3 regions of the Cedecea sp. B1(4) genome follow, and region 1 is predicted to be linked to each of the others. Evidence: predicted binding sites of a transcription regulator. Region 1 holds the regulator's gene; each other region holds the start of a gene.
The links. The regulator PhoB, encoded in region 1, activates phosphate uptake and scavenging genes when phosphate is short. The targets are predictions, from matches to a motif close to CTGTCATAAAACTGNCNNAT.
Positions count from the first base shown of each region.

Region 1 (7,101 bases):
GCGCTCGGGCAGGATGAACGAAAACGTCGAGCCCTGCCCCGGTACGCTTTCGATATCCAGCCGCGCATCATGATGGCTAAGGGCATGCTTCACGATGGCCAGCCCAAGCCCGCTGCCTCCGGTCTGCCGGGAACGCGCTTTGTCTACTCGGTAGAAACGCTCCGTCAGGCGCGGAATGTGCTCGGCGGAGATCCCCGGCCCGGTATCCTTCACGCTGAACGCTACGCCGTGAGGCAACCTGCGCCAGGTGACGGTGATGTGCGTCCCGGCAGGCGTGTGATTCACCGCGTTATACACCAGGTTAGAGATCGCACTGCGCAGCTGCTCTTCGTTACCGTAAACATGCAGCCCTGGCTCAACGTTAAAAGTGAGCGTTTGCTTCTGCTGGCTCAACGTCTGCGCCTCTCGTTCCACCACGCGCAGCATTAGCGGCACGTCGATTTTCTCATTCATCGACAGCGTGGGCGCGGCTTCGATGCGCGACAGCGTTAACAATTGCCTCACCAGCCCTTCCATGCGCGAAGTTTGCTCGCGCATGGTATGCAGCGCTTTATCCCGCAGCGGCCCTTCCAGAGCCTGATCCTGCATCATCTCCAGATAACCCTGTAACACGGTCAGCGGCGTGCGCAGCTCATGGCTAACGTTGGCAAAGAAATTGCGGCGAGCGCCTTCAAGCTGGTGCATCTGCGTGACGTCTCGCGCCACCATCAGCCACTGCCCGTCGGCGTAGGGCATCACGCGGAACTCAAGATGACGGCCATTGTTCAGTACCAGCGTCAGCGGGCGGCCAAACTGCTGCTTCGCCACGTATTGCGAGAATTCAGGGTAACGCAGCAGGTTGAGGATATTTTGGCCGCTGTCGTCCGGCCAGCGCAGGCCAAGCAGCTGTTGCGCCAGGCCGTTACACCAAAAAATGGTGCCTTCTTCGGTGGTCAGCACCACCGCATCGGGCAGCGATTCGGCTCCGCTTCGGAAGCGTTTGATCAGGTTGCCTAACTCTTTGCGGCGCTTTTTATTACGCAGCTGCATCTGGTGCAGCCCGTACAGCAGAGGTTCCCAGCTTCCCCGCCCGGGCGGCGGGGTCATGCTGCGGTCAACCCACAGCCACCAGGAGAGACGAAGTAAATTCCAGAAATGCCAGCTTAGCAGGGCGGTCACTGCCGCCAGTAAAAACCACGGCAGGTGGCCAAAAATCAATCCGAGAATTGCCGCTGGCATACAACAGAGCACCAGCTCCAGTACCAGCCTTTTCCATGACAGCCGTTCCAGCACGCGTCACGCTCCTGTCAGCATATTAAAAACGGGTTGAAAAACGATAACCCGTGCCGCGAACTGTTTGCACCATTTTGTCATGACCACTTGTTTCCAACGCTTTACGCAGGCGACGAATATGCACGTCTACGGTACGGTCTTCAACGTAAACGTTCGTTCCCCAAACGTTATTGAGCAGCTGTTCACGGCTGTAAACGCGCTCCGGGTGGGTCATAAAGAAGTGTAACAGCTTAAATTCAGTTGGCCCCATGTCGAGGGGATCTTCGCCGGTCATCACGCGGTGTGAGGACGGGTCAAGACTCAGCCCCTGCATCTCAATCACTTCTTCCACCGCCATCGGGGAAATACGGCGCATCACCGCTTTAATACGCGCCACCAGCTCTTTAGGCGAGAACGGCTTAGTGATGTAATCATCGGCACCGACTTCAAGGCCACGCACGCGATCTTCTTCTTCGCCACGCGCGGTCAGCATCATCACCGGGATTTCGCGGGTCAGCGCTTCGCGCTTCAGGTGCTTGATGAACTGGATCCCGGAACCGCCTGGCAGCATCCAGTCCAGCAGGATCAGGTCGGGGAAAGGTTCAATCAGCAGGTTAACCGCGCTGTCATAATCTTCCGCCTCTACCGACTGGAAGCCATTTTGCTCGAGCACAAAGCTCACCATTTCACGAATCGGAGCTTCATCTTCTACGACTAAAATGCGTCTCGCCATGATTTACCCTGTTGAAAAGAGACCATCTCTTATTAATTGTGCGCCAGTATGCGTCAGATTTGTGACAGATTTATGAAAAAGATGACGGCCAGATATTTCACCTTTTTGAATTATGACAGCCATGGATTTTTACTGACGGTTACGCTGCCAGCTCAATAGCTTATAATCGGTAATTCGCCTCTTTGCCATGGGACAGGTTATGCGCATTCTCCACACATCAGACTGGCACCTCGGCCAAAACTTCTATACCAAAAGCCGGGCTTCTGAACATCAGGCCTTTCTCGACTGGTTGTTAAACGCCGCAGTCGAACATCAGGTGGATGCGATCCTCGTCGCGGGAGATATCTTTGATACCGGCTCGCCGCCGAGCTACGCCCGTGAAATGTATAATCGTTTTGTCGTGCAGCTGCAGGGCACCGGCTGCCAGCTGGTGGTGCTGGCGGGGAATCACGATTCCGTAGCTACCCTGAATGAATCCCGCGAGCTGCTGGCCTGCCTGAACACCCGCGTCATTGCCAGCGCCCGCCATAACAAAGACGAACAGGCGCTGCTGCTCAACCAAAAAGACGGCACGCCGGGGGCGATTCTCTGCCCAATTCCTTTCCTGCGTCCTCGCGACATTCAAAGCAGCCAGGCGGGGCTGTCCGGCCATGAAAAACAGCGATCTTTAATGGAAGCCATCAGCGAACATTATCAGCAATGTTATGCCGCCGCCGTGGCGCTTCGCGGTGACCAGCCACTGCCGATTATTGCGACCGGGCACCTGACCACGGTAGGCGTCACGAAATCCGATGCGGTGCGTGACATTTATATTGGCACGCTGGATGCCTTCCCGGCGCAGCACTTCCCGCCCGCCGACTACATTGCGCTCGGGCACATTCATCGCGCGCAAAAAATTGGCGGCACGGAGCATATTCGCTACAGCGGCTCGCCGATTCCGCTGAGTTTCGACGAAACCGGCAAAGCAAAAACCGTTTTTCTGGTGACATTCAGCGGCGGAGCGCTAACCAGCGTCGAGCCTCTGGAAGTCCCCATCAGCCAGCCGCTGGCCATCGTGAAAGGGTCACTGAGTGAAATCGAGCAGCAGCTAGAGCAGTGGCGAAACGCGCCTGCTGAACCCAAAGTCTGGCTGGATATCGAAATCGCCACCGACGAATATCTGCACGACATGCAGCGTCAGGTGCAGGCGCTGACCGACGATTTGCCGGTCGAAGTTGTCCTGCTTCGCCGCAGCCGCGAACAGCGCGAGCGGGTGATTGCCAGCCAGCATAAAGAGACGCTGAGCGAGTTAAGCGTTGAAGAAGTTTTTGAGCGGCGGCTGAGTCAGGAAGAAACCAGCGAGGAGCGCGCCGCCAGGCTAAGAACGCTGTTTGCCCAAACCCTTTCAGATTTGCACCAGCAGGAGGAACAGGTATGAAGATCCTCAGCCTGCGGTTAAAAAACATTAACTCCCTGAAAGGCGAGTGGAAAATTGATTTCACCCAGGAACCTTTCGCCAGCAACGGGCTGTTTGCCATCACCGGCCCCACGGGCGCCGGCAAAACCACCCTGCTGGATGCCATTTGCCTGGCGCTGTACCACAAGACACCGCGCCTCAGCACCGTGTCGCAGTCGCAAAATGACTTGATGACCCGCGACACAGCAGAATGCCTGGCCGAAGTCGAGTTTGAGGTAAAAGGTACGGGCTACCGCGCCTTCTGGAGCCAGAACCGCGCCCGCAACGCGGCAAACGGCAATCTTCAGGCGCCGCGCGTGGAGCTGGCTCAAATCAGCGACGGCAAAATCCTGGCGGATAAAATCAAAGACAAGCTGGAGATTATCGCCGCGCTCACCGGGCTCGACTACGACCGTTTCACCCGCTCAATGATGCTCTCCCAGGGGCAGTTCGCCGCCTTTTTAAACGCCGATGCCAACGACCGCGCCTCGCTGCTTGAAGAGCTCACCGGCACGGAGATTTACGGCACCGTTTCCGCCGCGGTGTTTGAAAATCATAAGCAAATCAAAAGCCGCCTTGAAAACCTGCTGGCTCAGGCTTCCGGCGTCGCGCTACTAACCGCTGAGCAGCAACAGCAGCTTACCGAGAGTTTGCAGGCGCTCACTCTGGAAGAGAAAAAGCTGTCCAGGGAGCTCCAACGGCAGCAGCAACACCAGCAGTGGCTCACTCAGCTAGCCCGACTTTCTGCCGACAAAGCCCAAAAGCAACAGGCGCTGGACACAGCCAGCCAGGCGGTCAAAGACGCAGAGCCCATGCTGGCGAAACTGACCCGAGCTCTGCCCGCCGAAAAACTTCGCCCTGACTGGCAGCGGCTGCAGGAAAAGCAGCAGTCGCTGAAGCAAAACAGCGAGGCGGCGGAGAAAGTGAATACCCGCTTACATCAGCTTTCCGTCCGCCGGCAGCAAACCCGAATGCTGGCCGCCGAACAGGCTCAGCGGCTGAAGAGAGAAGCTCAGCAGGTCGAAGACTGGCTCGCAGCGAATGACCGTTATCGACTTTGGTCTGCCGAACTGACGGGCTGGCGCATGGCATTCACGCAGCAGCAGCGCGACGAAAAACAGCTTACCGAGCTAAAGCAGGCGCTCGAGGCCAGTCGGCAAAAGCTGCAGGCGCTGCCGGAGCCAAAGCTTAGCCTTTCTCCTGATGAAGTGAGCGCTCATTTACAGCAGATGCTGGCAACCCGGCCTGCCCGCCAGCTGTTGGCTACTTTGCAGCCGCAGTTTGCCACGCTGGAGAAACGCAAAACCGAGCAACAGCGCGAGCTTGTCGAGCTGGATAAACAGATTGCCGAGCGAGACGTTGACCTGGGGAAAAAGCGCCAGCAGTACAAAGACAAACGCCAGCACGAAGCGGATCTGGAAAAAGTCGTCGAACAGGAAAAGCGCATCCAAAGCCTTGAAGCCGAGCGCGCACGCCTGCAGCCTGACTCGCCGTGTCCGCTTTGCGGCTCAACCCAACACCCGGCTGTAGAGGCGTATAAGGCTCTCGAACCTGGGGAGCACCAACAGCGCCTGGCCGCTCTTAAGCAAGAAGTGGCTAAACTCGCAGAGCTTGGCTTTGCCCTTAAAGGTCAGCTTGATACCCAGCGCCAGCAGCGCGAAAAACTGGCACAGGCCAGCACCGCCATCGAGGCAGAAAAAACTGTACTGTCAGCCCGCTGGCAGCAGCAGTGCGCGGAACTCGCTATCGCTTTAACACCTCAGGACGATCTCAGCGCGTGGCTTGAAGAGCAGGAACAGCGCGAGCAACAACTGCGCCAGCTCGGCGAGCGGCAGGCGCTGGAGGCGCAATATCAGCGCGATAACCAGCAGCATGAGAAACTGCACGGAGACTTTGTGGCGCAGCGCGCTTCACTACAAGCGGGGCTGGAGCAGGCCGGTCTCCAGCATCCTGAGCCTGGCGAAGAGCAAACCTGGCTTGAGGCTCGCCAAAGGGAATCTCAGCAATGGCAGCACCAGCAGGACAAACTGCCGCAGCTTCGCCAGCAGCTCTCCACTCTCGACATGTTGCTCTCAACCCTTGCGGACGATGGCTCCGCCCCGCAGCCGCTGGATGAACTCGAGCATGAGGCGGCGCTGAAAAACTGGCAAGCGCTGCATAACGATTGCAACCTGCTGGAAGGGCAGCGCCAGTCCCTGCAACAGCAACTGAAGCAAAGTGCAGAAGAAAGCACGGCGGCGCGGACGCAGTTCGGGAATGCACTTTTGGCCAGCCAGTTCAGCGACGAAGCCGATTTCCGCAGCGCTCTGCTGGAAGAGGTCGAGCGCCTTGAGCTGGAACAGCGTAAACAGCTTCTGGAACGCCAGCATCAGCAGCAGGTCACTCTGCTGGAACAGGCTGAAAGTGCGTTGACTCAACACTTATCGGCGCGGCCAGAAAATCTGCATGAAGAAACAGCTCCTGGCGCACTGGAGACGCAAATCTCGGCGCTTGCCCTCCAACTGCGTGAGAATGCTTCACAACAGGGCCAAATTACCCAGCAGCTGCGGCACGACGAGGAAAACCGGGTTCGCCAGCAAACGTTGATGCAGGAAATAAAAGCCTGTGAAGCTCAGGCGGAAGACTGGGGCTACCTCAACGCACTTATCGGCTCCAAAGAAGGGGATAAATTCCGCAAATTTGCGCAAGGTCTGACGCTGGATAACCTCGTCTGGCTGGCAAACAATCAGCTCAATCGCCTGCACGGGCGCTACTTGCTGCAGCGTAAAGACAGCGAGGCGCTTGAGTTACAGGTGGTCGATACCTGGCAGGCCGATGCGGTACGTGACACCCGCACGCTTTCCGGCGGCGAAAGCTTCCTGGTGAGCCTGGCGCTGGCGCTGGCGTTATCCGACCTTGTCAGCCATAAAACCCGTATTGATTCCCTGTTCCTGGATGAAGGTTTTGGCACCCTGGACGCGCAGACGCTGGATACCGCACTCGACGCGCTGGATACGCTGAACGCCAGCGGCAAAACCATCGGCGTGATCAGCCACGTTGAGGCGATGAAGGAGCGGATCCCGGTGCAGATTAAGGTGAAGAAGATTAACGGGTTAGGTGTCAGCCGGCTGGATAAGGCTTTCGCGGTGGAGTGATCCTTGCCAGGCTCTCACCAGAGGGAACGCTCTTTAAGTCACAAGTACGCTTATGAAGGAACGGTTAAGGTTCCGTTCACTTCCAGTTCGGTTTCATATGTCACCACCGCATCGGTGAACGTCTCAGGGGAATCACCGTCATTCCCCTGAGAACCCGGACTCCCGGCCAAATAAATCGACCGCTGAAGCGGCAGACCTCCGTTTTATCTCCCAGTCCTGGGCCGGCTGAGATGCGTTCCCGACGCTCTCAGCCTCCGGCCGTTCCCGACGTCCGGACCCTGGCCAGTCGGAGAGAAAACGAAGGCGATTTAAGCCGGAACCGCGTTTCGCTTTAAACCCGGTACTAACTTCAACTACGCTGTCGCTTCTGGTTTTTCCCTTCCCCCCTACTCCTCTCCCAGAGGCATAGGGAAAAAACCACGTTTCCGGCATCTGTTTTCCGCCTCTCCCCTTTGGGGAGAGGGCTGGGGTGAGGGGCGATTTACTTCTCTATCGGCCACAGCCACGCCGCACCGCGAACGCCGCTGGAATCCCCGTGCACCGCTTTG
Region 1 is NZ_JCAHMZ010000008.1:228,671-235,771, forward strand. It holds gene phoR (phosphate regulon sensor histidine kinase PhoR) at 1-1,272, opposite strand, end outside; gene phoB (phosphate response regulator transcription factor PhoB) at 1,295-1,984, opposite strand; gene sbcD (exonuclease subunit SbcD) at 2,184-3,401, shown strand; gene sbcC (exonuclease subunit SbcC) at 3,398-6,553, shown strand; gene mak (fructokinase) at 7,035-7,101, opposite strand, start outside.

Region 2 (7,101 bases), on a different contig from region 1:
AATAATCAGCAGCGTGTCCTGCAGTCGCAGCCGGGCATGAACCCGCTGCCGAACACCAATGGTGGGATGCTAAGAGGAAATAACGGCGGCATGTTGAAGCCAAACAGTTCAACGCTGCCGCCGCCAGTCACGCCGTAAGGCGTTATGCGGAGAAGTCCGGGCCTATCTCGTCGATGCGGTCGGTACAGATGGCATCGACGCCCCACTGCAGCAGCACGGCCGCGCGGTGGGGAACGTTCACGGTATAAACCAGAATATACAGTCCAGCGGCTTTCAATGCCTTTACCCGAGCCTCATCAAGCAGTTGATGATTCAGGTGAATAGACACGCACTGTAACCGGGTCGTCAGTTCCTGCCAGTCATCACGCCATTCATCCAGCAGCAGACCGCGAGGCAGTTCGGGGGCCGCAAGCTGTGCGGCTTCCAGAGCGTCAATCTCAAAAGAAGAAAGCAGCGGTACGGTTTGCCCGGCCCATAGCTCACGAGCAGCCAGCGCAACCACTTTGCCGGTTTCGATTTCCAGACCGGTGGTTGGCTTGATCTCAATGTTGGCCATCATGCCGTGCTGTTTACAGCGTTCAGCCACCTGAGAAAGCAGCGGCAGCGGCTCGCCCGCATATTCACGGCTGAACCAGCTTCCCGCGTCAACTTTCAGCAGCTTGTCCCAGGTCAGTTCGCCGGCAACACCCCAACCGTTGCTGGTGCGCTCGAGCGTGTCGTCGTGGAGCAGGAAGATTTGCCGGTCGCGCGAGAGCTTGGCGTCAAACTCAATCATGGTGTGGCCGTAACGCGCCCCGACGTCGATTGCCGCGAGGGTGTTTTCCGGCGCAAGTTTACCGCCGCCACGGTGGGCGACGATTTTTGGGTAAGGCCAGTTGCTCATAAACGTTGTCCGTTTTTGCCATCAAAGAAGTGCAGATGTTCTTCTGGCAGATGCACCCAAAGCGTGGTGCCCGGCTGCGGGCGTTCCTGATGCCCAAGGCGAATCACCACTTTTTGACCGCCCCAGCGGCCGTGAACCAGGTTATCAGCCCCCAGCATTTCAAGGGTTTCCACCACAATCGGGATGCCACCTGCAGCCTGTGAGCTTAGCGCAATATGTTCCGGGCGGATACCCAGCGTCATTGGCCGGCCAACCCACTGCAGACGCTGGCTGCCGGTCGGCAACGCATCACCGCCGTCCAGCTCAAAGCGTGAGCCGTCGATGCTGATGTTGCCATCCAGCAGGTTCATCGCCGGAGAGCCAATAAAGCTTGCCACAAAGCGGCTCGCCGGGCGCTCGTAAACCTCGACTGGCGTACCAATCTGCTCCGCCACGCCTTTGTTCATCACCATCACGCGTTGGGCAAGGGTCATGGCCTCAACCTGGTCGTGCGTCACGTACAGGCTGGTGGTTTTCAGGCGGCGATGAAGCTGTTGAAGCTCAAGGCGCATCTGTACGCGCAGCTTGGCATCAAGGTTGGATAGCGGTTCGTCAAACAGGAATACCGCCGGATCGCGCACGATGGCGCGGCCCATGGCAACGCGCTGGCGCTGGCCGCCAGATAGTTCGCGCGGGCGGCGAGTTAACAGTGCGTCCAGTTCCAGAATACGGGCGGCTTCCAGCACTTTCTGGCGGATCTGTTCTTTGCCCAGACCGCGAATTTTCAGGCCCCAGGCCATGTTCTCTTCCACCGTCATGTGCGGATAGAGCGCATAGTTCTGGAACACCATGGCGATGCCACGCTCTTTGGGCTCCATGTCGGTGACGCGCTGGCTGTCGATCCAGATATCCCCGCTGGTCACCTGCTCCAGCCCGGCGACCATACGCAACAGCGTCGATTTCCCGCAGCCAGAAGGCCCGACCATCACGATGAATTCACCATCCGCAACGTCCACTGTCAGCGGCTGAATCACCTGGGTTTTACCGTCCCAGCTCTTGGTTACTGCCTGTAATTTTAAACCAGCCATGAAAGGTTCCTACTTCTCGCTATCAACCAGACCACGCACAAAGGCGCGCTGCATAACTAAAACAATAACAACCGGTGGAACAAGCGTGAGCAGCATCGCTGCCATCACCTGGTTCCACTGCGTCACGCCATCACCGCTGGCAATCATGCTCTTGATACCCGCCACGGCGGTGCCCAGATCGGCATCGGTGATTATCAGCAGCGGCCAGAGATACTGGTTCCAGCCATAGATAAAGGTGATAACGAACAGCGCCGCCAGGTTGGTTTTGGACAGCGGCAGCACGATGTCAAAGAAAAAGCGCATCGGCGAGGCGCCGTCGATGCGGGCCGCTTCCATCAGCTCGTCTGGCAGCGTCATAAAAAACTGGCGAAACAGGAACGTAGCCGTAGCAGACGCCATCAGCGGCAGCGTCAGGCCGGTGTAGCTGTCGAGCATTTTCAGGTTAGAGATAACCTCAACCGTCGGGAAAATACGCACTTCGACCGGCAGCATCAGGGTGATAAAAATCATCCAGAAGAACAGGTTACGCAGCGGGAAACGGAACCAGACGATGGCGAAAGCCGACAGCATCGACACGGCGATTTTGCCGATGGTGATCACCAGCGCCATCACCGTGCTGTTAAACAGCATCCGGCCGAACGGGGCGCTGTTGACCGCCACGCCGTTGGTCCAGATGTAGCTGATGTTTTCCCACAGGTGAGTACCGGGGATCAGCGTCATCGGCGTATCGAAGACGGCTTTGTTGTCCAGCGTCGCGGCAACAAATGCCACGTACAGCGGGAACAGAATGACGATGATGCCCAGAATCAGCATGGTGTGGCTGAAGATAGTCAGCCCGCGACGGTTCTCAATCATTGGTAGCGCACCTTACGTTCAACGAAGCGGAACTGAACCACCGTCAGGACAATCACCAGCAGCATCAGCACCACGGATTGCGCCGCCGAGGAAGAGAGATCCAGCCCGGTAAACCCTTCGCGATAAATCTTGTAGATAAGCGTGGTGGTTGCCTGCACCGGGCCACCGCCGGTTGCCGCGTCGATCACCGGGAAGGTGTCGAAGAAGGCATACACCAGGTTCACCACCAGCAGGAAGAAGCTCACCGGGGCAATCAGCGGCAGCGAGATAAAGAAGAAGCGGCGCACGGGGCCAGCTCCGTCAATGGCTGCGGCTTCCACCAGCGAACGCGGAATCGACTGCAAAGCGGCAAAGAAGAACAGGAAGTTGTAGCTAATCTGTTTCCACACGGACGCGAACACGACCAGGAACATGGCCTGCCCGCTGTTCTGCGCGTGGTTCCAGTTGTAGCCAAACTCTTCCAGCGTGTGGGTAATCAGCCCGCGCCCTGGGTTGAACAGGAAAATCCACAGCACCGCGGCAATGGCGGGTGCAACGGCATAGGGCAGCAGCATCAGCGTTTGATAAAAACGGCTGCCGCGCACCACATAATCCACCAGCGCGGCGAAGAACAGCGAAGCCAGAAGCCCGCAGCCCGCCACCAGGCCACTGAAGATCATGGTGGTGTAGAAAGAATCCAGATAGTAGCTATCGTGGAAAAGCTGCACGAAGTTATCCAGGCCAACGAAATGGCTGGACAGACCAAACGGGTCAAGGTTTTGCAGCGAGTACCAGAGGGCTTCGCCCGCCGGCCAGATAAAGAAAATGACGGTGATGATCAGCTGCGGCAGAACCAGCGCATAAGGTAGCCAACTTGAACGGAACACCGGGCGAGATGATGACATAGGGTTACTCGGTTAATGTTAGAACAGCGATGCTTTGCCCCTTAGCACAACGCTCTCCTGTGACAGAGAGCGCGGTACTCTGTCCCCTCCCTTTGGGGGGGACGAGGGTAGAACTTAAGACTTGGTAGACTGCTCGAAGCGGCGCAGCAGCTGGTTACCACGCTCAACGGAAGCGTCCAGCGCCTGCTGTGGCGTTTTCTTACCGGTCCAAACGGATTCCAGCTCTTCGTCAACCACGGTACGAATCTGCGGCATGTTGCCCAGACGCAGACCTTTGGTGAACGGCAACGGTGGCTTGTTCAGCATCTGGCGAGTTGCGGTGTCCGCACCCGGGTTCTTGTCGTAGAAGCCTTCTTTACGAGTCAGCTCGTAAGCGGCGGTGGTGATTGGCAGGTAGCCGGTTTTCTGGTGCCATTCAGCGGCGATTTCTGGTTTAGCCAGGAACTGCATGAACTCGGCCACACCGGTGTAGGTTGGCTTGTCTTTGCCCTGCATAACCCACAGGCTTGCCCCGCCGATGATGGCGTTCTGTGGCGCGCCTTTCACGTCTGCGTCGTAAGGCATCATGCCTACGCCGTAGTTGAATTTCGCGTACTGACGGATGTCAGCCAGGGAGCCGGAAGACGCGGTAGTGATCGCGCAGTCACCGTTGTAGAACTTCTCGGTAGACTCATCTTTACGGCCGAAGTAGGTGAAGTCACCCTTCTTGTTCATCTCTTCCAGCAGGGCAATGTGTTTCACCTGCTCAGGTTTGTTGAACTCCAGCACGGCATCAGTGCCGTCAAAGCCGTTGTTTTTGGTAGCGAACGGCAGGCCGTGCCAGGCGCTGAAGTTCTCCAACTGGATCCAGCCCTGCCAGCCGCTGGCGTAGCCACACTTCATGCCCGCTGCACGCAGTTTGGCACTGTATGCCGCCACGTCCTGCCAGGTTTTAGGTGGCTGATCCGGGTTCAGACCGGCTTTCTTGAAAGCGTCTTTGTTGTAGTACAGCACCGGGGTGGAGCTGTTGAAAGGCTGGGACAGCAGGTGGCCCGTTTTAGAGTCGGTGTAGTACCCGGCCACGGTCGGGACAAACTGAGATTCGTCGAAGTTGATGCCAGCGTCTTTAAACACTTCGTAGACCGGTTTGATAGCCTTGGAAGCCATCATGGTCGCGGTGCCAACTTCATATACCTGCAGGATGGCCGGGGCGTTACCGGAACGGTATGCCGCGATACCCGCCGCCAGGCTTTGATCGTAGTTGCCTTTATAAACCGGCACAATTTTGTAATCAGGGTGCGTTTCATTGAAACGGTTTGCCAGAGAATCCACTTCTTTACCCAGTTCCCCGTCCATTGAATGCCAGAAAGGAATCGTGGTAACGGCCATCGCCTGGGAGGCAAATGCCAGACCAAGCGTCAGCGCTAAAGCTGTGTGTCGTAACGATGTCATTCGGTTATCTCTCTTGTTGTGCCGGATGCGCGAAATCACGCGTTTTATGCTCGCGAGGTAACATGACACGCTCGAATGACAGAAAAATAACGGTTGGATGACAGAATAGTTACAGCGGAGTGAATGAAATGTTTCTTTGTCGACGGGAGATATATTTTTCTTTTCCCGCACTTTACCGTTCCCTGTGGGGGAAAGTGCAAACAAAAAAACGGCAACCGAAGTTGCCGTTTTACTTTTATTAGCCGCCTAAGTAAGCGCTGCGCACCGCTTCGTTCGCCAGCAGCGCATCGCCGGTATCTTCCAGCACGACATGGCCGTTTTCCAGCACGTAGCCCCGGTCAGCCAGCTTCAGCGCCTGGTTGGCGTTCTGCTCCACGAGGAAGATGGTCATCCCTTCGCTACGTAGCTGCTCAATGGTGTCGAAGATTTGCTGGATGATGATAGGTGCCAGACCCAGCGACGGTTCATCTAACAATAACAGACGCGGCTGGCTCATGAGTGCGCGGCCTATCGCCAGCATCTGCTGCTCACCGCCGGACATGGTGCCCGCCCGCTGGATGCGGCGTTCGTGCAGGCGCGGGAACAGATCGTAGACGCGCTTAATACGCGACTGGAACTGGTCACGTTCGGCAAAAAAGCCGCCCATCGCCAGATTCTCTTCCACCGTCATGCGGGAGAAAACGCGGCGCCCTTCCGGCACAATCGCCACGGCCTCACGCATGATGCGTGCGGTGTGCCAGTCTGTAATATCTTTGCCATCAAACACGATGCGGCCGCTGGTCGCGCGCGGGTCGCCGCAAAGCGTGCCAAGCAGCGTCGTTTTACCTGCGCCGTTAGCGCCGATGAGCGTAACAATTTCGCCCTGTTTAATATGCAGACTGACGTCGTGCAGCGCCTGGATTTTGCCGTAGTGGGCGCTCACCTTGTCAAACGACAGCATTACATTTTCCATCTTAAGCCTCACCCAGATAGGCGCGAATGACATCAGGGTTGTTGCGGATTTGCTCCGGCGTGCCGTTGGCTAACGGCGTTCCCTGGTTCACCACGTAGATACGGTCAGAAATGCCCATGACCAGCTTCATGTCATGCTCAATCAGCAACACCGTGGTGTTGTGGTGATTGCGCAGCTCCATGATTAGCTCATCCAGTTCGTGGGTTTCTTTCGGGTTAAGGCCAGCTGCAGGTTCATCCAGCATCAGGATTTCCGGCTGGGTCACCATGCAGCGAGCGATTTCAAGGCGACGCTGATCGCCATAGGCCAGGTTGCTTGCCTGCCGGTTAGCGTGCTCCAGCAGCCCGATACGCTCGAGCCAGGTGGCCGCCCTGTCCAGCGCTTCGCTCTGGGCGCGACGGAAGCCCGGGGTTTTCAACAAGCCCGAGAAAATACCGGTTTTCAGCTGTTGATGTTGCGCCACCAGCAGGTTCTCAATCACCGTCATTTCACGGAACAGGCGAACGTGCTGGAAGGTACGCACCACGCCCATGCGCGCAATCTGCTGGCCCGGTAAGCCTTCCAGATGCTGGTCGCGCAGCAAAATGGTGCCGCCGGTCGGCTTGTAAAAGCCGGTCAGGCAGTTAAACACCGTGGTTTTACCGGCGCCGTTCGGACCGATAAGCGAAACAATTTCCTGTGGATGCAGCTCGAGCGAGACATTGTTGACGGCCAGCAGGCCGCCGAAACGCATCATCAGACCGCTTACGGATAACAATGGCTGACTCATGCCTGCTCTCCTTTCACTTGCTCTTTCTTCAGCTTCAGATGCGGGCGCGTCATCGGCAGCAAGCCTTGTGGACGCCAAATCATCATCAGCACCATCAGGCCACCGAGCACCAGCATGCTGTACTCGTTCAGGTCACGCATCAGCTCGCGGGAAACCACCAGCAGAACAGCGGCCAGAATCACCGCGAACTGCGAGCCCATCCCGCCCAGCACCACAATCGCCAGCACAAACGCCGACTCGGCGAAGGTGAAGGATTCCGG
Region 2 is NZ_JCAHMZ010000007.1:103,989-111,089, forward strand. It holds gene ACR6JA_RS15800 (DUF2756 family protein) at 1-138, shown strand, start outside; gene ugpQ (glycerophosphodiester phosphodiesterase) at 143-883, opposite strand; gene ACR6JA_RS15810 (sn-glycerol-3-phosphate import ATP-binding protein UgpC) at 880-1,950, opposite strand; gene ugpE (sn-glycerol-3-phosphate ABC transporter permease UgpE) at 1,960-2,805, opposite strand; gene ugpA (sn-glycerol-3-phosphate ABC transporter permease UgpA) at 2,802-3,689, opposite strand; gene ugpB (sn-glycerol-3-phosphate ABC transporter substrate-binding protein UgpB) at 3,804-5,120, opposite strand; gene livF (high-affinity branched-chain amino acid ABC transporter ATP-binding protein LivF) at 5,359-6,072, opposite strand; gene livG (high-affinity branched-chain amino acid ABC transporter ATP-binding protein LivG) at 6,074-6,841, opposite strand; gene ACR6JA_RS15840 (high-affinity branched-chain amino acid ABC transporter permease LivM) at 6,838-7,101, opposite strand, start outside.
Region 2: a site for PhoB is predicted at 5,205-5,224, ahead of ugpB (sn-glycerol-3-phosphate ABC transporter substrate-binding protein UgpB). Genes of this name have one in related genera too.

Region 3 (7,101 bases), on a different contig from region 1:
TTAGAGATAGCCAGTACGATAAAGGTAATCACAAACAGAATTAGGCCAAGCTCCATCAGTGCGGCGGTGTGCAGGCCGGATTCTGCTTCGGCAAATTCGTTCGCCAGTGCTGAGGTAATACTGTTGCCAGGCATATACAGTGAAGCGCTATCGAGCTGGTAGGTGTTACCGATGATAAAGGTCACCGCCATGGTTTCACCCAGCGCACGGCCAAGGCCAAGCATCACGCCGCCAATCACGCCATTTTTGGTGAATGGCAGCACGATGCGCCAGATGACTTCCCAGGTGGTACAGCCGATGCCGTAGGCCGACTCTTTCATCATTACCGGCGTTTGCTCAAAGACATCGCGCATCACGGAGGCGATGTACGGGATGATCATAATCGCGAGGATCACACCGGCAGCAAGAATGCCGATACCAAACGCAGGGCCAGAGAACAGCGCGCCAACGATAGGCACGGCAGAGAGCACGTTGCCTACGGGCTCCTGGAAGTAAGTCGCGAACAGGGGAGCAAAGATAAACAGGCCCCACATGCCGTACACGATACTTGGAATGGCCGCCAGCAGTTCAATGGCGATACCCAGCGGGCGCTTCAGCCAGCCAGGCGCAAGTTCTGTCAGGAACAGCGCGATACCAAAGCTCACCGGGACCGCAATCAGCAGTGCGATAAACGAGGTTACGAGGGTTCCGTAAATCGGCACCAGTGCACCGAAGACTTCATTAGGAGCATCCCACTCTTTGGACCAGAGGAAAGAGAAGCCAAACTTCTCAATGCTCGGCAGCGAGGAGATAAACAGCGAGATGATGATCCCACCCAGCAGAAATAGCACAATCAGCGCAGCCAGTCTTACCAGCGCACTGAAAATTACATCACCTTGTTTGCCAGGGGCTTTAAACGTCGGCTTAGTCACAGCCATAGCGTACTCTTCGTAGTTGCTGAATAAACCGGGGTAACATACCTGTTACCCCAGATTTTTGCACTTAGTACAGCGCCTTACCGGAACTGTCTTTTACATTGGTCTTCCATGCAGCGCGAACTTGCTCAACCACAGAGGCCGGCAGCGTTGCGTAATCCAGGGCGTTAGCTTCTTTCGCGCCAGATTTGTATGCCCAGTCAAAGAACTTCAGCACTTCTGCGCCCTGCTCAGGGTTTTTCTGCTCTTTGTGGACCAGGATGAAGGTGGTGGAGGTGATTGGCCACGCTTCGTCACCTTTCTGGTTGGTCAGATCCTGTGCGAAGGATTTGCTCCAGTCAGCGCCTTTCGCCGCGTTAGCAAAGTTTGCTTCGGTTGGGCTTACTGGCTTACCGTCAGCGGACAGAAGCTTGGTGTAGGTCAGGTTGTTCTGCTTAGCGTAAGCGTATTCAACGTAGCCAATGGAGCCTGGCAGACGCTGTACGAAGGCCGCGATGCCATCGTTGCCTTTGCCGCCCAGACCGGTTGGCCAGTTAACGGTAGAGCCTGCGCCAATTTTGGATTTCCACTCTTCGTTCACTTTAGACAGGTAGCTGGTGAACACGAAGGAAGTACCGGAGCCGTCAGCACGACGAACAACCGCGATGTTCTGATCAGGCAGTTTGTGGCCTGGGTTCAGCTTAGCAATCGCCGGGTCGTTCCATTTTTTGATGGTGCCCAGGTAGATGTCGCCCAGAGTTTTGCCGTCCAGAACCAGCTCGCCAGACTTGAAGCCCGGCAGGTTAACAGCCAGCACCACGCCACCGATTACGGTAGGGAACTGGAACAGGCCTTCTTGCTGTAATTTGTCATCCGCCAGAGGGGCGTCAGAAGCGCCGAAGTCAACGGTGTTAGCAATGATTTGCTTCACGCCGCCGGAGGAACCGATACCCTGGTAGTTCACCTTGTTACCAGTTTCTTTCTGGTAGGTATCTGCCCACTTGGCATACACCGGCGCAGGGAAAGTTGCACCAGCGCCAGTCAGGCTTGCAGCTGCAAACGCAGTAGAAGCGCTCAGAGATAAGGTCGCGGCGACAACAGTTGCGACAGTGGTACGCATAACGTTCATAATGTCTCCTGCCAGATGTTCGTAAATTGTTGTTTAATTAAATACAGGGTAGAAAATAGGACAGTTTGGTGACAGTTAAATGTACGAATTATGACAGTTTTATGACAATCCGCTTGGCGTCATAAAAAAACACACAACCCCATGTTTTTTAAAGCATCAGTAAATTCAGTTTGTTTAAAAAGGTGTTTTAAAATGAAAGCCTATCTGTCTGTATTATGTACGATATCACTGATTATGACAGCCTCTACCGTTTACGCTGATGCCGTTGAGGCACGTAATACGGATAGTTTCAGCTCAACGCTCGCCACCTTTTCAGGAAGTAATACCCTCGTCCCTACATCGATTAAGGAAAGCACAATTGTCGAGATGAAGAATCGCCTGGAAAAGTTGCAGTCAAATTACGACGGTAGCGTCAGGAAAATAGATGAGCAGGAAAGCAGGCTGGATGAGATGAAAAACAAACTGTCTCAAATGGAAAGTAAAGCCAATGAGCAGCAATCCAGAATGGACAGCCTGAAGCGGGATAACGAGCAGCTTTCCCGCAAGATCGATGAACTAGCCCAGAAAATGAAATAACAAAAAAAGCCCTCAACTGCGTAGAGGGCTTCTCTATGACTCCGCGACAATTTATATGGCGACGCTAGAGCACGTCTCTGTCCAGCTCGGGCATCATCACCACGCTCTCCTGCTCGTTAGGATCGGTCCGCGAAATAATCACCACCGCAGGCTCATCGGTATTGTTGTAAGGCAGGTGCGGGGTATCCATCGGGATATAAAGAAAGCTGCCGGCGGGAAGCTCAAGAAAATGCTCCAGCGCATCACCATAAAGCACCGATGAAGTTCCGCTCAGGGCATAAATTGCGGTTTCATGGTGTTCGTGCTTGTGGGCTTTGGCCTGCGAACGAGGAGGAATGGTCGCCAGCTGCATATGGATATGCTGCGAATCGACGGCCTCCTTTGAAACACCTACCTGATAAGAAAGCCCCTGCTTGCCTATAAATACTGGCTGCGGCTTGACCAGCCGACAGTGAGGTTTGTTTGCCGACATTTGTTGTTTCCCGCTCAGAAATAAAAACACCCTGCAAACTCGCCGTTCGCAGGGTGGATGCGAAAGCTAACCCGGTATATCGCCCGAGGTAGCTTCGTTTATAGCATTATTGATCTGGTGAGAAACGGCTTTTCCATCCGCTAATCGCGACTGATTAGTGACAAAAAATTACTCAACCGTTACCGATTTCGCCAGGTTACGCGGCTGGTCAACGTCGGTGCCTTTGATCAGCGCCACGTGGTAGGACAGCAGTTGCAGCGGCACGGTGTAGAAGATAGGCGCAATCACCTCTTCCACATGCGGCATCTCGATGATGTGCATATTGTCGCTGCTGGTAAAGCCAGCGTCACGGTCGGCGAACACATACAGCTGGCCACCGCGGGCGCGAACTTCTTCGATGTTGGATTTCAGTTTTTCCAACAGCTCATTGTTCGGAGCCACAACGATAACCGGCATATCGGCATCGATCAGCGCCAGCGGGCCGTGCTTCAGCTCACCCGCCGCATAGGCTTCGGCGTGAATATAGGAGATCTCTTTCAGCTTCAGCGCACCTTCCATGGCGATCGGGTACTGATCGCCACGGCCAAGGAACAGCGCATGATGCTTGTCAGAGAAATCTTCCGCCAGTTGCTCAATGCGTTTGTCCTGGGACAGCATCTGCTCGATACGGCTTGGCAGCGCCTGCAGGCCATGTACGATATCTTGCTCAACCTGTGCGTCAGCGCCTTTCAGGCGGCTCAGTTTAGCCACCAGCATCAACAGTACGGTCAGTTGAGTGGTAAACGCTTTGGTTGAGGCCACGCCGATTTCCGTTCCGGCATTGGTCATCAGCGCCAGGTCGGATTCACGCACCAGAGAAGAGCCTGCCACGTTACAAATCGCCAGTGAACCGAGATAGCCCAGCTCTTTGGAAAGGCGAAGCGCCGCGAGGGTGTCCGCCGTTTCGCCAGACTGGGAAAGGGTGATCATCAGGCTGTTGCGGCGCACCGCAGATTTGCGGTAGCGGAATTCAGAGGCGATTTCGACATCACAAGGCACGCCGGCCAGCGCTTCAAACCAGTAGCGGGAAACCATGCCTGAGTTATACGACGTACCGCAGGCTACGATTTGAATATGCTCAACTTGAGAGAGCATTTCATTGGCTTTTGGCCCCAGCTCCGTCAAATCCACTTCACCGTGGCTGATGCGCCCGGCCAGGGTGTTTTTGATGGCGTTCGGCTGCTCGTAGATCTCTTTCTGCATGTAATGACGGTAAATGCCTTTGTCACCCGCGTCATACTGCAGATTGGATTCGATGTCCGGGCGCTTAACCTGCTCGCCTTTAGTATCAAAAACGGTCACCGCGCGACGGGTCACTTCTGCGATATCGCCTTCTTCGAGAAAGATAAAGCGGCGGGTTACCGGCAACAGTGCCAGCTGATCGGAGGCGATAAAGTTTTCACCCATGCCCAGGCCGATAACCATCGGGCTACCGGAACGCGCGGCCAGCAGCACATCCGGGTTACGGGTATCCATGATTACGGTGCCATAAGCGCCGCGAAGCTGAGGAATAGTGCGAAGGACAGCGTCGCGCAGCGTGCCACCCTGCTCCAGTTCCCAATGCACCAGATGAGCAATAACTTCGGTATCCGTCTGGGAGACAAACGTGTAGCCGCGAGACTGAAGCAATTCACGCAGCGGTTCGTGGTTTTCGATAATGCCGTTGTGTACGACCACAATATGGTCGGAGACATGTGGGTGAGCATTAGTTTCTGAAGGTTCGCCGTGCGTTGCCCAACGGGTATGGGCAATCCCGGTGCCGCCATGCAGAGCGGTTTCTTCCGCAGCTTCCGCCAGTTTCTGTACTTTACCCAAACGACGCAGACGGGTCATGTGACCTTTATTGTCCACAACCGCCAGGCCCGCAGAGTCGTACCCGCGGTATTCCAGACGACGGAGTCCTTCAAGAAGGATTTCAGCGATATCACGTTGCGCCACTGCGCCAACAATTCCACACATAATTTTTAAGTCCTGAGAATGGCGTTAGCCATGTGTTGTCGCTGACCTGTTTATTCCGGTATTTCCGGAGCCCCGAGCCTTGTAGAGAGTGGGGTTATTTTTATGGTTACTGCTTTTGGGTGGGGCATTTTCAAGAATGACCCTCACCCCAGCCCTCTCCCTGGAAGGGAGAAGGAGGAAATCTGTGTTTTATTCAGCTCCCAGGCCCTTAGAGAGGAAGGGAAAGTCATCTCAGTCCAGTTCCCTCTCCCTTTGGGGAGAGGGTTAGGGTGAGGGGAGATTACTTTTTCTTAACCGGACGCTGCCAGCCCTGAATATGTTTCTGTTTTACGCGGCTGATCACCAGTTCATTTTCAGCAATGTCGCGCGTCACTGTCGTCCCGGCGCCAATTGTGACACCGCTGGCCACAGTGACCGGGGCCACCAGTTGAGTATCAGAGCCAACAAACACGTCATCACCAATGATCGTTTTATGTTTGTTCGCGCCGTCGTAATTGCAGGTAATTGTGCCCGCACCGATGTTCACGTTGTCGCCAATTTCGGCATCACCGAGGTAGCTCAAATGGCCCGCTTTGGAACCTTTCCCCAGACGAGCTTTCTTCATTTCAACGAAGTTGCCCACGTGAGCGCCTTCCGCCAGTTCCGCGCCAGGGCGCAGGCGGGCAAATGGCCCGATGGTGCAGGCGGCTTCAAGCGTCGCATCTTCAATAACCGTATACGGACTGATTTCGCAGTCATCACCGATGACGGCATTTTTAATCACGCAGCCGGTCCCGATCTTCACGCGGTTACCCAGCGTAACGCGACCTTCCACAATGACATTAGTATCTATTTCAACATCGCGCCCGTGCGTGAATTCACCGCGCAGATCGAACCGAGCCGGATCGCGGAGCATAACGCCCGCCAGCAGCAGCTTATCGGCCTGCTCCGTCTGGTAAACGCGTTCCAGGCGAGAAAGCTGCAGGCGGTTATTCACGCCTTCGACTTCACTCAGTCGATCCGGATGAACGGCGGCAATTTCACGGCCTTCACCATGAGCCAGGGCAATAATGTCCGTGATGTAAAACTCGCCCTGGGCGTTGTTGTTATCCAGCTTGCCGAGCCAGCGCTTCAGATCTGCGCCGTTAGCCACCAGAATCCCGGTGTTGATTTCATTGATTTTGCGCTGTTCTTCGCTGGCGTCTTTATGCTCAACGATGCCAACGACCTTGCCATTTTCCCGCGCAATGCGGCCATAGCCGGTCGGATCATCAAGCTTAACGGTCAGCAAACCAATGCCGCCCTGCGGTTTAGCTTCACGCAGGCGCTGTAAAGTTTCGACGGAGATCAGCGGCACATCGCCGTACAGCATCAGAATGTCTTCGTCATCGGCAAAGAACGGCGCCGCCATCTGCATCGCGTGGCCGGTTCCCAGCTGCTCCGCCTGCAGTACCCAGTTAAGCGAGCCGTCGTTCAGGGTTTGCTTTAGCAGATCCCCGCCGTGGCCATACACCAGGTTCACCCGCTGAGCACCTAATTTATTAGCGGCATCAATGACATGCTGAACCATTGGCTTCCCAGCCAGCGTGTGCAGCACCTTTGGAAGATCTGAGTACATGCGGGTTCCTTTGCCGGCGGCAAGGATAACCACGCTCATTGCGCTGTTTGACATACGTGTCCTGAATCTGTTTAGTGTGTGAAGTAAAGCGATTTAGCCTTGAAAATTCTACATATTTTGCACCAAAAAATACGCTGCTGCTAATTTCACCGCCTTGAGATTATCTGCGTCTTTTATAGCAGTAATCGCGGCAGAATCCATGAGAATTAAGGCCGAAATAGGGGCTAAACACCCCGAGAAAACCGCTATCTAGCTGGTTTTATGGTTATTTTGAGCATGGAATAAAGCTGAGGAATAAAAAAATGCCAGTCAGGTTTCCCGGACTGGCATTTGTCTTTTCAAGCAGGTAGTTACATCGCTTTTTTGGTTAACTCGATAACGCGCAGTTTGGCGATCGCTTTAGCCAGTTCAGCAGAAGCCTGAGCGTAATCCACGT
Region 3 is NZ_JCAHMZ010000007.1:350,087-357,187, forward strand. It holds gene pstC (phosphate ABC transporter permease PstC) at 1-917, opposite strand, end outside; gene pstS (phosphate ABC transporter substrate-binding protein PstS) at 982-2,022, opposite strand; gene ACR6JA_RS16915 (hypothetical protein) at 2,215-2,598, shown strand; gene ACR6JA_RS16920 (cupin domain-containing protein) at 2,663-3,070, opposite strand; gene glmS (glutamine--fructose-6-phosphate transaminase (isomerizing)) at 3,239-5,068, opposite strand; gene glmU (bifunctional UDP-N-acetylglucosamine diphosphorylase/glucosamine-1-phosphate N-acetyltransferase GlmU) at 5,349-6,719, opposite strand; gene ACR6JA_RS16935 (F0F1 ATP synthase subunit epsilon) at 7,016-7,101, opposite strand, start outside.
Region 3: a site for PhoB is predicted at 2,111-2,130, ahead of pstS (phosphate ABC transporter substrate-binding protein PstS). Genes of this name have one in related genera too.